Regions from separate parts of the Paenibacillus sp. 102 genome, predicted to be linked through region 2. Evidence: a T-box and tRNA genes for the amino acid it is inferred to sense, from the RefSeq annotation. Region 2 holds a T-box; the other holds one or more tRNA genes.

Region 1 (6,280 bases), on a different contig from region 2:
TGTAAGCAGCATAGAAATAAAAATCAGTGTTGCTACTGTAGGGTTTCCTGCTGAGCGCTCTGAAAAATCAAAGTATGTGATGAAGAAGGTGGAGATAAGTTGACCGATTAAACAAATAAAACCACCTACAAAAAAAGCTTTTATGCAATTTTTTAAAACGGGCCTTTTCGGTTCACGTTGTTGCTCAAATTTTTTATACTCTTGTTGTATTGGTGTTAAATCTTTATCTTTACTTGGCATGTGAATCATTCCTTTTCCTTTAGAGAACGTACAATTAAGTATCAGAGTTCATTTCTGAGTGGACTGTCTTTAATTTCTTTCTAATGTATTTTTTGTCTGCTTCTTTTTTCTTAATTTTGTTTTCCAGCTTATCTAATAGGATGAAAATCTTTCGATCCGTACTGACATAGATATTGAAAGTAGGGTTTTCTTTTTTTAATTGTTTTTTGATTTTTGCTTTCAATGGTTTTAACTGAAACCGTTCATGATGTTCTGGTTTAACAGCTATGTAAAGATCTGTGTTAGAGTTAGCAGCTCTAGCTTCTAGTATTTCTTCCGTGGCAAGTGCCTTTTTTTTCGCGTCATGCGCGATAGATTGATTAAAAGATTCCTCCATACTTACTTTCGTTAATTGAGGATCCTTTTTTTTGTCTGTTTTTTTCTGTGTTTCTTGTTTCACCTCTTTATCTAAAGAATGCGTACATCCTGTTATGAAACCTAATAGAAGCACGAATAACACGGTAATTGTGCCAAATTTTCGCATCGCAATCATTCCATTTCTATTGCTTTATGTAATTCGAGTGAAAAAGGATGATATGGAATCATCCTTTTTCTGTTTCTCAAACAGTGAGTACCATAAGATAAAACAGTACTTTCACTTATTGTTGTCCGTATTGAGGCTCTTCTTGCTGAACTTCTTCAACACGTGGATTTAAAGTATCAATGATAGATTGCGTTTGCTGCGCAGCTGTCTGGAAAAGTTGTTTTGCTTGTTGGTTATCCGTATCAAGCGCGAATCCCTCTAAGCTTGCTTGTGCACTTTTTAACCCAGAAACAGTTTGCTTTAATTTTGTAATTACAGTCATTGAATGAAGCCTCCTTTGGAATATCAATTCAAAGATTATGATTTGTGAATAGGGGTGAAAATATAATTTCCAAATTTAGGTTTTTGACTTTGTTTTTGAAGAAATAGGAGGGAGTTTTTTTACGCGATAGTAGTTGCGTACATTGACATAAGAAGATATAATTACCAGTATATTGTTCATGCGCCCATAGCTCAGTTGGATAGAGCGGTGGTTTCCGGTACCACGTCTGTCGGGGGTTCGAATCCCTCTGGGCGCGTCAAAAAGTCCTAACTTACATTTGTAGGTTAGGACTTTTTTATTTTATTTCGATTATATATTGGTAATTCGACACAAAACATCGACCGTTCGGCAATATACAAAATGATTCTGTTTTCTCTTTTATTTTCCTTCTTGTTATATCTGGTTATAAGATTTAATATTAGTATGTGGTAATAAAAAAGGCTTTATGTCGCTTTTTCAATTTGTATGTATATAAGTCGCTTCTATGAAAGCAAAAAGAGACCTTCGCTTACTGTCTTCTTTTGACTTTACTTGGCATGGGGCAAAAAAAGCACTGACCGTTTCTATGCGTAATCGGATGCTCTCTTCCATCCAAAAAGGAAGGTTTTTAATTTGTATTTACATATTTTTTATTATTTTCTTTCAATATTATTCATTTTGCAGTTGTAAGATGTAAATGTCATTAATACATATAAATTAATAATATTTTGGAATGGGTATCCATGCAGGATTCTCCTTTTAACAAACTTATTGTACAATAGAAACAAGGGGGAGATTAGTTTGAAGGCAAGTCTTTTACAAGAACAAAGCTTACGTTTGGCAATGACACAAGAGTTAAGACAAGCGATTACAATGCTCCAGTATAATGTACAAGAATTATCGGAGTTTTTGTATGAGCAATCGTTAGAGAATCCCCTTATTGAGTTAGGTGGTTTTGAGAGGGAGAGGAAAAAGAGCTCTAACACAAGTAAAAGTACCAGCAAACAAGTCGACAATCAAATGGAAATCTATAGTGTGGATTCCACAACGATTCAACAACATTTATTAGATCAAATACAGTATTATAAAATAGACGAAGAAGAGCGAAAAACAGCTTCTTTCATTATTATGAACATGGATGAGAATGGATACTTACAAGAAACGAATGAAGAATTAGCAGAGCTACTTTCTGCGTCAATTAATGCGGTAGATCGCTCTATAGAACTTGTCCAATCATTAGAGCCAGCAGGGGTAGGAGCACGTAACATTCAGGAATGTCTATCAATTCAGTTGAAGCGCTTACAAAGGAGGGATGGGTTGGCGGAAGAAATTGTGGATGAACATTTCGCTTATTTCGTTAAGAAAGATTGGCGAAAGCTCGTTCAAGTTATGAAATGTAGTAATGAAGAATTACAGGATGCTGTAAACTGCATTACATCACTACAGCCAAAACCAGGTCTCGCATTTTCTTCTGAGAAGCCGCTTTATATTGTTCCGGATATGGCTGTGAAAAAAGACGGTAGTCGTCTGGTTTTACAAATGAATGAACGGAATATGCCGAGAATTGAAATTCATTCAGAGTATAGTGCGCTTCTTCATAATAGTGAAAGTGAAGTGGCTTCCTATGTATCTGAGAAGTATCAGCATGTGCAGTGGATTATGCGTAGTTTAAAGCAACGAAAACAAACGCTTTTGCAAGTAATGGACATCATTATGGAAAAGCAACATGATTTCTTTTGGAAAGGTCCAGAGTATTTAAAACCGCTTGCTTTAAAGGAAGTAGCAGAGGAATTAAGTGTACATGAGTCCACAATTAGCCGTGCTACACGTAATAAATATGTACAAACGCCGCATGGATTGTTTGAAATGAAGTCATTCTTTAGTAATGCGGTCGCTACAACAGAAGATGAAGCTGTTTCTACAAAGCGTGTAAAACAATTTATTCAAAAGCTTGTAGAACAAGAAAATAAGAAAAAACCACTTTCAGATCAAAAAATTTCAAAATTGTTAGAAGAAGAGCATGAAATCGTTATTTCAAGAAGAACAGTTGCGAAATATCGAGAGCAAATGAACATTCCGGCTTCTTCTTTAAGAAAAACAATTGGATAGGTGAAGAAGATGAAGGTTGTTTTATATACGAAAACGGACTGTGGACTTTGTGAGAAAGCAAAGCAGCTTTTGAAAGAAGTGCAACATGAATATTCTTTTGACATCGAGGAAATAGATATATACGAAGATGATGAGCTTTTAGAAAAGTATCAAATTATGATTCCCGTTGTAGAAATTGACGGAAAACAGGCGGAATACGGTGTCATTCACAAAGATGTCATAATAAACTATATAAAGAATGCAGTTAAGAGTTGAATAAGTTTCTATCTCCTGTTACAATAATACACGTAGCAGGGATTATTTTTTTAAACCTAGTGGGACATAAAATGTCACTATGGGACATAAAATGACCACAAGGGAAAATGAACCGATGCAGTGAGGAGAAATGATATGCGCTCATGGATTCAAAATACAAAAAAATTATTACCTGATCTGCTACCTGTTATGCAAACGAGAATGCAAATTCTTCAACACATTCGTCTCATGCAGCCGATTGGAAGAAGAAACTTATCTGCAAGTCTTGGTATGACAGAACGAGTATTGCGAAGTGAAGTACAAGTTTTGAAAGAACAAAACTTAGTTCACGTCGCCTCTTCTGGAATGACTTTAACAGAAGAAGGAACAACTGTGGTTCTTGCTTTGGAAGACTTTATGAAAGAAATTTCCGGGCTAAAGGTTTTAGAAAAACAACTTAAGGAAACATTAGACTTGGATGAAGTTTTCGTTGTCCCTGGTGATAGTGATGAATCACCTTGGGTCAAATTGGAGATGGGCCGTGCTTGTGTGACTTGTATAAAAGACCGTCTGACAGCGAATAATATCGTTGCTGTGGCTGGAGGAACAACGCTAGCTGCTGCTGCGGACATGATGCAACTCGATTGCAAAGATTTACATATGCTATTTGTCCCAGCACGTGGTGGAATTGGTGAAGGTGTCGAATTAGAGGCCAATACCATTTGTGCGAAAATGGCACAGAATACGATGAGTAATTACCGCTTATTGTATGTTCCAGACCATGTTAGTAGCGAAGCATATGCGTCCATTGTGACAGAGCCTTCCGTGAAAGAAGTTCTTGAGTTGATTCGATCTTCCAATATCGTTATTCATGGAATAGGTGATGCGTTAACAATGGCACGTCGCAGAAGTACTTCAGAAGCAGATTGGATGAAAATTAAAGCAAGTGAAGCAGTCGGCGAAGCTTTCGGTTATTACTTCAATGAACAAGGTAATGTCGTTCATAAAGTACAAACAGTTGGCATGCAGCTAAAAGATTTACAAAACGTATCTCACGTTGTTGCAGTCGCTGGAGGTTCTTCAAAAGCAAAAGCAATACAGGCTGTAATTAAGCAAGGGCATACTTCGATTCTGATTACAGATGAAGGTGCAGCAAAACAATTAACAAAGGGTATTACCCTTTAATATAATCCCCCAAGGAGGAAATTCAAATGACTAAAATTGGTATTAATGGATTTGGACGTATCGGACGTAACGTATTCCGCGCAGCTCTTAACAACTCTGAGGTAGAAGTAGTAGCAATCAACGACTTAACAGACGCTAAAACATTAGCTCACCTTTTAAAATATGACACAGTTCACGGAACTTTAAATGCAGAAGTATCTGCTAACGAAAACAGCATCGTTGTTAACGGTAAAGAAATTAAAGTTATCGCTGAGCGTGACCCAGCACAATTACCATGGAGCGACTACGGAGTAGAAGTAGTAGTAGAATCTACTGGCCGTTTCACTAAAAAATCAGACGCTGAGAAACACTTAGGTGGATCAGTTAAGAAAGTTATCATCTCAGCTCCAGCTTCTGACGAAGATATCACTGTAGTTATGGGTGTTAACCACGAACAATACGATGCAGCTAACCACAACGTAGTATCTAACGCTTCTTGTACTACAAACTGTCTAGCTCCATTCGCTAAAGTATTAAACGAAAAATTCGGCGTAAAACGCGGAATGATGACAACAATTCACTCTTACACTAACGACCAACAAATCTTAGACTTACCACACAAAGATTTACGTCGTGCTCGTGCAGCAGCTGAAAACATGATCCCAACATCTACTGGTGCAGCTAAAGCTGTAGCATTAGTATTACCAGAACTTAAAGGTAAATTAAACGGTGGCGCTGTACGTGTTCCAACTGCTAACGTTTCTCTTGTTGACTTAGTTGTTGAACTTGACAAAGAAGTAACAGTTGAAGAAGTAAACGCAGCATTCAAAGCAGCTTCTGAAGGCGAATTAAAAGGTATCCTTGGATACAGCGAAGAGCCATTAGTATCTATCGACTATAACGGATGTACAGCTTCTTCTACAATCGATGCATTATCTACAATGGTAATGGAAGGTAACATGGTTAAAGTACTTTCTTGGTACGATAACGAAACTGGTTACTCTAACCGCGTAGTAGACCTAGCTGCATACATGACTTCTAAAGGTCTTTAATTCTTAAGTATATAAGCAATCAATGACAAAACGAGGGAGAGGGTTTGTTCCCTCTCTCTCTTCTTTCGTTTTAGAAGCAAATGTGTTAAGCTTTTGAATGGGTTTTGTCAATCCTAACTAGTAGTCGGAGGGAAATCCAATGAACAAAAAATCAATTCGTGACGTAGATTTAAAAGGTAAACGAGTATTTTGCCGCGTTGATTTTAACGTACCTATGAAAGAAGGCAAAATTACAGATGAAACTCGTATCCGTGCAGCTCTTCCTACAATTCAATATTTAGTAGAGCAAGGTGCGAAAGTAATTTTAGCAAGTCACTTAGGCCGTCCAAAAGGTCAAGCAGTAGAAGAATTACGTCTTACGCCAGTAGCAGCACGTTTAGGTGAGCTTCTTGGTAAAGATGTTAAGAAAGCGGACGAAGCATTCGGACCAGTTGCACAAGAAATGGTTGCAGCAATGAACGAAGGCGACGTATTAGTTCTTGAAAACGTACGTTTCTATGCGGGCGAAGAAAAGAACGATGCAGAACTTGCGAAAGAATTTGCAGCTCTTGCTGATATCTTCGTAAACGATGCATTCGGTGCAGCTCACCGTGCACATGCTTCTACAGCAGGAATCGCAGACTACCTACCAGCAGTATCTGGTTTATTAATGGAAAA
Region 2 (6,280 bases):
AATGAAAGTTGAAGGAGAGATTACAAGATGTCAAATGCATACGAAGAGTATATGCGTCAAATGGTAATTCCAATGCGCCAAGAATTAGTGCGTGCTGGATTTGAAGAATTAACTACTGAAGAAGCTGTAACAGAATATATGGAAAATGCGACAGGTACAACATTAGTGGTTGTAAACTCTGTTTGCGGATGTGCAGCTGGTTTAGCTCGTCCATCAGCTGGTCAAGCGGTTGTACGTTCTGAAAAACAACCTGATCATCTTGTAACTGTATTTGCAGGACAAGATAAAGACGCAACAGCTACAATGCGTGAGTACTTCGGAGATATTCCACCGTCTTCACCATCTATGGCGCTATTAAAAGGAAAAGAAGTTGTTCACTTCATTCATCGTCATGAAATTGAAGGAACAACAATGGAAGAGATTATTAACAATTTAGAACAAGCTTTTGAAAAGCATTGCTAAAAAGGGGGAGTCATTCTCCCTTTTTTCTTTATATTTGAGGTGAAAAGATGATTGTAACAACAGCAGGACGCACAAATGAGGAAATGACAACTTATGCAAAAGAGGTAGCGGAAGAATTACAATCTTCTTTTGTTGTACGTAATGATATATCTGTAATGAAGCTACATGAGCAGTTTAGACAAGATGTACTTGTTGTAGGAAAGAATCGGTTAGCAATTTATCCAAAAGGAACAGAAGAATCGTTCTTTTTCCATCCCAATTCTGCAATGTTTCGTGTGAAAAGATTAATACGGGGCGAACACGATCCATTTGTACAAGCTGCAAAGTTAGAAAAAGGAATGACGGTGTTAGATTGTACGCTGGGCATGGCATCAGATAGCATTGTAGCGAGCTACATTGTTGGAAAAGAGGGATCTATAACAGGCCTTGAAGGAAATCGCTATATGGCTTATATCATGAATAAAGGTTTAAAGAAGTGGTGTGCGGGAATACCAGAAATTGATGAAGCAATGCGTAGAATTAGAGTGAAGAAAACCGAACATTTTGATTTCCTAAAGAACTGCGAAGACGATAGTTATGACGTTGTGTATCTGGATCCGATGTTTGAAGAAACAGTAATTGAATCTGATGGAATTCGAGGTTTAAAACACTTTGCTTTGTATAATGATATTACAGATGAAACGATTGCAGAAGCAAAGCGTGTTGCTAGGAAACGTGTTGTTCTAAAAGATCATTTTCGTAGTACACGATTTGAACGACATAACTTCTTTGTCTATAGGCGAAAAAGTGCAAAATTTCATTTTGGTGTAATTGAACCTTGCTAATTGTTTGAAAAGATGTATAATAAGCAATAATCAATTATATATGATGTCGTAGATGAAGAGAGTAGTCTGTTTTATAAGTAAAGCGAGCTAGGGATGGTGAGAGCCTAGTACGGAGAAACGGATGAAGCGCACTTCGGAGACGCTGCTTGAAATGAATAGTAGAGTAAGCCGGGGCCCCCTGTCCTCGTTATAAACGGGAAAGTGGTTCGTAGTGAACAACAAGGGTGGTACCACGGGTGATAACTCGTCTCTTTTTTAGAGGCGAGTTTTTTGTGTTTTAAAAAATAAGGAGGGAGTAACATGGAATATAAAATTAAATTTGCAAAAAGTTTATTTGAAGTAATTGAATCAGAATTATCATTGGAACAGGTTACAGATCTAATTGAAACTCCGAAGCAAGATGAATTCGGAGACGCAGCATTCCCTTGTTTCATGCTTGCCGAGCAATATAAAAAAGCACCAGCAATGATCGCGAAAGAAATCGCTGGGAACTTAAACGATTCATTTTTTACAAAAGTGGAAGCAGTTGGACCATATGTGAATGTATTTTTCAACCGTCACATAGTGAGCGATGACGTATTAAAAACGATTTTAGCTGAAAAAGAAGAATATGGACTGGGGCATTTTGGACGAGAAAAAACAGTAGTAATCGATTACTCTTCACCAAATATTGCAAAGCCATTTTCGATGGGGCATTTACGTTCAACGATGATCGGGAACTCTTTAAAACATATCGCTGAAAAGTGCGGATATGAGGTTGTAGGAATCAATTATATTGGTGATTGGGGAACACAGTTTGGAAAATTAATTACCGCATATAAAAAATGGGGAAATGAGGGGCTTGTAAAAGAAGATCCAATTCGTGAATTATTTAAGTTATATGTCCAGTTCCACGAAGAAGTGAAAGAAAACCCAGAGCTAGAAGAAGAAGGGCGCGCATGGTTTAAGAAATTAGAAGATGGTGATGAAGCAGCAGTCTTCTTATGGAATTGGTTCCGTCATGAATCTTTAAAAGAGTTCTCACGTATTTATGAACTGCTTGGTGTTGAATTTACGAACTTCCAAGGAGAGGCTTTCTATAATGATAAAATGGATGACTTTGTTGAAATCTTAGAAGAAAAAGGATTATTAGAAGAATCGGAGGGAGCACAAGTTGTCAATTTAGAAAAAGAAGATATGCCGCCATGTTTAATTAAAAAATCAGATGGAGCTACACTATATGCAACCCGTGATTTAACAGCGGCACTTTATCGTCAAAACACATATGAATTTGATAAAGCGCTATATGTAGTAGGAGCAGAGCAAAGCTTGCACTTTACACAATTTTTCACCGTATTAAAGAAACTCGGTTATAACTGGGTAGATGGTATGGCTCATGTACCATTTGGACTCATTTTAAAAGATGGTAAAAAAATGTCCACACGTAAGGGGAAAGTTGTATTACTTGAAGAAGTATTAGAAGAAGCGATTACGCTTGCAGAGCAAAATATTGAAAATAAAAACCCGAACTTAAAGCAAAAAGAGGAAATTGCAAAACAAGTAGGTGTTGGGGCAGTCATTTTCCATGATTTGAAAAATGAACGTATGCATAATATTGAGTTCTCTTTAGAAAAAATGCTGAAATTCGAAGGAGAAACAGGACCATATGTTCAATATACGCATGCACGTGCTTGCTCCATTTTACGAAAAGAAAATGCTGAATTTGAAACAGAATCGTTTACGCTAAACGATGATCATAGTTGGAGTACGATAAAATTATTAAATAGATTCCCAAAGGTCATTGAAACAGCCTTTTCTAAAAATGAGCCTTCACATATCGCGAAGTATTTGTTAGATGTTGCGCAGACTTTCAATAAGTATTATGGGAATATTCGTATTTTAGAAGAGGATCAAGAGAAAGAAAGTCGACTTGCACTTGTTTATGCAGTAACGATTGTATTAAAAGAAGGATTGCGTTTACTTGGAGTGGGTGCTCCGGAAGAGATGTAGGGAAATTACTGTGCAGTAACAATTATTAACGTTACTTAGTTAATTACCCATCATATGTTATTGAAGATGATAAATAAAAAATAAAGCGTACTATACGAACAGAATGACAAATCAGGCGTACCGTTAACCTGGTTTGTTTTTTTGTTTTTCTTTAAGAAAATTCGTATTTAAAATGAGTAGTCATAATAAAGGAAAGTGAGATTATAAGATATGGAAGTATGCATTTAGAGAATGGGTGAAAAGTGACTGCCAAAATGATAGGTCTTTAAAAACATTGCTTTAGGATTTTTTTATGAATATAGATGAGTTAGTAGGAATGAGTTATACTACGAAGCTTAAGAATTCTATAATTTTGTTACCAAATCAATTAAAATATTACTAGAAAGGATGATCCATATTGATTCGAAGTTTTATTTTACATATCCCTTGTCACAGAAAATCTGAAAGGAGTTTTCTTAAACTACAAAAATACATACCTTTATGTGCACGATGTACAGGTATGTTTATTGGTTTCTTTATGTTCCCAATATATTTTTTAATAACACCCTCGTATACGTTATCTTTGGCACTAGCCTTCTCTGCTCAAATTCCATTATTCATTGATGGATTCACTCAAAAGTGGAAATGGCGAAGTAGCACAAATTCACTAAGAGTAGCTACCGGCATCTTAAGTGGTAATGGTATGGGACTACTTATCTCATCTAGCATCATATGGATTCTATCTTAAACCCACTATACATCGACGGAGGTATTTACATGTTCTGGATCTACTCAATTCTAATTCTCATTTCAGGTGGCAGTGGAATTGGTTTTATCATTCATGAAAAATATACAGAAACAATAATAGCTTTTGTTATCTGTGCATTATTTATCGGGTTGCTATATTTTTATCTTAAGAGAAACCGAAAAAAGAGAAATTTGGATTGTGGCACTTTAGATTGTGCCGATTGCGATTGTGATTGCACGAATTAAACTTCTACTTAACTTTTATAGTAACGATAATAATTGTTACAGTCCTAGGAATATATTTATATAAGGATAGGTTGCTAGATTGAATAATGCATAATTCATATGCAGGAAATAAAGAAAACCCAGAGAAGAAATACTTGACAAACTGCCCGCTCATATGGGGTAAATTGTCGATGTGTATTTTTATATAAATACTAGAAACGGGGACAAGAAACTTGAAAAAATTAATAGCTTCTTGCATGGTATGTACATTGTTTTTAGGTGTTGTAGGTTGCTCGAATTTTTCTGATAAGGAAGAGCAAGAGAACGCTACATCGATAGCTACCATCACAAAAGTTGTACAATTTGAAAATAAAGATGTCACTTCCATTGAGTTAAAGAATGCAAAGACAAACAATAGTAAAGAACTAGCCAGCGAATCTACTATGCAAACGGTCGTTGATAGCCTGCAAAATGCAAAAAAGAAAGATGTGCTTTTAGGCAAAGAAGCGCGGGACAATATGAATGCTGTAATGACATTAAAATATAGTGGTGGAGATAAACAAGATTTTTTTGTGTGGTTAGAAGGAAACAATAAGCAGGTTATGTTTGTAGAGAGTACCAATGAACAACATGGAGCGGGTTATGAAGTGAACGGTACATACGCTAAAAATATCATTAAGTTGTTGAAATAATGGTCGACTTTCGATACTGGAGTTTCTTTTTAAGAGATAGGAGGAAACGAGAAAATGGCAGACATATTTAGTAATCCAATGTTCTTAGTTTTGAATCTATTTCCAGTCCTTACGATTATATTAAGTGCAATTGTTTATTTGAAAGTCAAAAAATTATTTGTTATGCCAATAATCATTTGCATACTATCCTTATTATTTATGTTGATTTATGCAAATGAAACCTTTCTTTCTTGGGTTATCATATATACAACGTTATCACTTATAGTTGTGCTTTTTATCAAATTCATTTTGCGTAAATGAGTTAAGACTGCTAACTTCGTATACTGTTAGAAGTCTTATTTTTTTGTTTGATCGTATTTACGAAAAGTAAATGTGTCGAAAAAGTGTACGAATACAATTCGATTCGATATTAATTTTGAAAACCTTGCTCAAACCATTCATATCCTATGGAAAAACAGAGATAGTCTTGTTATGATAACAAGCATAGTCCTTTTCATAACTCAAATAGATAGAATAAAATGATGAGATAAGTTTAAGAAAAGGATGCACACAAGGGAGGAACAACATGAAGCGTGTTGCTTGGTTTACTGATAGTACAACTGCAAGCTTTACAACAAGTGAAGATACTTTTGTTATACCTATTGAAATTGTTATTAATGGAACGGCTTATAAAGACTGCGAAGAAGGTGTTCGTGAACGTGTCTACGATGCATTAAAAGAAGGTGTAACCGTAACTACGTCACAACCTAATTTTGGAGAGATGGTTGAACTCTTCTCTAAATGTAAAGAAGAATATGAAGAAGGATTTGCTATCACAATTAGCGGGAAAGTAAGTGGCACTTATCAAAATATGATACTTGCAGCAGAAATGGCAGGATTTCCTTTAATCGTAATAGATAGTGAAACAACGAGTTATCCAATGGATGAAATTTTAACAAAAGCGCAAACGTTATACCGTGAGGGTATGACTTTACAAGATATACAAAAGACAATACAACATATGGAACGTAGTCCTTACTATGTATTTCCAAAAGATTTGAAAGGTCTATATGCAAGTGGACGTGTGAAGGGTGTGCAATTTATACTAGGTAGTCTCTTAAGCGTAAACCTAATTCTAGAAGTACACCATGGCGAACTTATGCTCCAAAAGAAAGTTCGTAAAATACAAAAATGTAAAGAATATATGCGAAGTGAACTTGAAAAAGGAACTCCGAAAGTAGTCCATGTTTTCCATGCTAATGATGAAGAAGGGGCAGAAGAATGGATTGCGGATTTCAGAGAAGTATTTCCTGAAATGAAGTTTCTACTTTACCCGATTCCTATATCTTTTGCTGTTCATGCAGGTGCTGGAACAATTGCAAT

The links. The T-box of region 2 lies ahead of argS (arginine--tRNA ligase). A T-box ahead of a tRNA ligase gene usually reads a tRNA of that ligase, here a tRNA-Arg.
Region 1: it encodes a tRNA-Arg, which carries the amino acid that the T-box ahead of argS (arginine--tRNA ligase) is inferred to sense. The anticodon was not compared.

The regions. Positions count from the first base shown of each region.
Region 1 covers NZ_JBCGHT010000005.1:195,920-202,199, reverse strand. The annotation lists gene spoVAC (stage V sporulation protein AC) at 1-240, opposite strand, end outside; gene AAIE21_RS15005 (YhcN/YlaJ family sporulation lipoprotein) at 275-763, opposite strand; gene AAIE21_RS15000 (DUF1657 domain-containing protein) at 879-1,085, opposite strand; tRNA gene AAIE21_RS14995 (tRNA-Arg) at 1,266-1,341, shown strand; gene rpoN (RNA polymerase factor sigma-54) at 1,866-3,173, shown strand; gene AAIE21_RS14985 (glutaredoxin family protein) at 3,183-3,428, shown strand; gene cggR (gapA transcriptional regulator CggR) at 3,564-4,592, shown strand; gene gap (type I glyceraldehyde-3-phosphate dehydrogenase) at 4,619-5,623, shown strand; gene AAIE21_RS14970 (phosphoglycerate kinase) at 5,763-6,280, shown strand, end outside.
Region 2 covers NZ_JBCGHT010000003.1:113,006-119,285, forward strand. The annotation lists gene AAIE21_RS09790 (BrxA/BrxB family bacilliredoxin) at 28-462, shown strand; gene AAIE21_RS09795 (class I SAM-dependent methyltransferase) at 510-1,286, shown strand; T-box leader at 1,327-1,541, shown strand; gene argS (arginine--tRNA ligase) at 1,587-3,275, shown strand; gene AAIE21_RS09805 (DUF2085 domain-containing protein) at 3,673-4,002, shown strand; gene AAIE21_RS09810 (hypothetical protein) at 4,032-4,247, shown strand; gene AAIE21_RS09815 (hypothetical protein) at 4,460-4,918, shown strand; gene AAIE21_RS29580 (DUF2651 family protein) at 4,997-5,218, shown strand; gene AAIE21_RS09820 (DegV family protein) at 5,484-6,280, shown strand, end outside.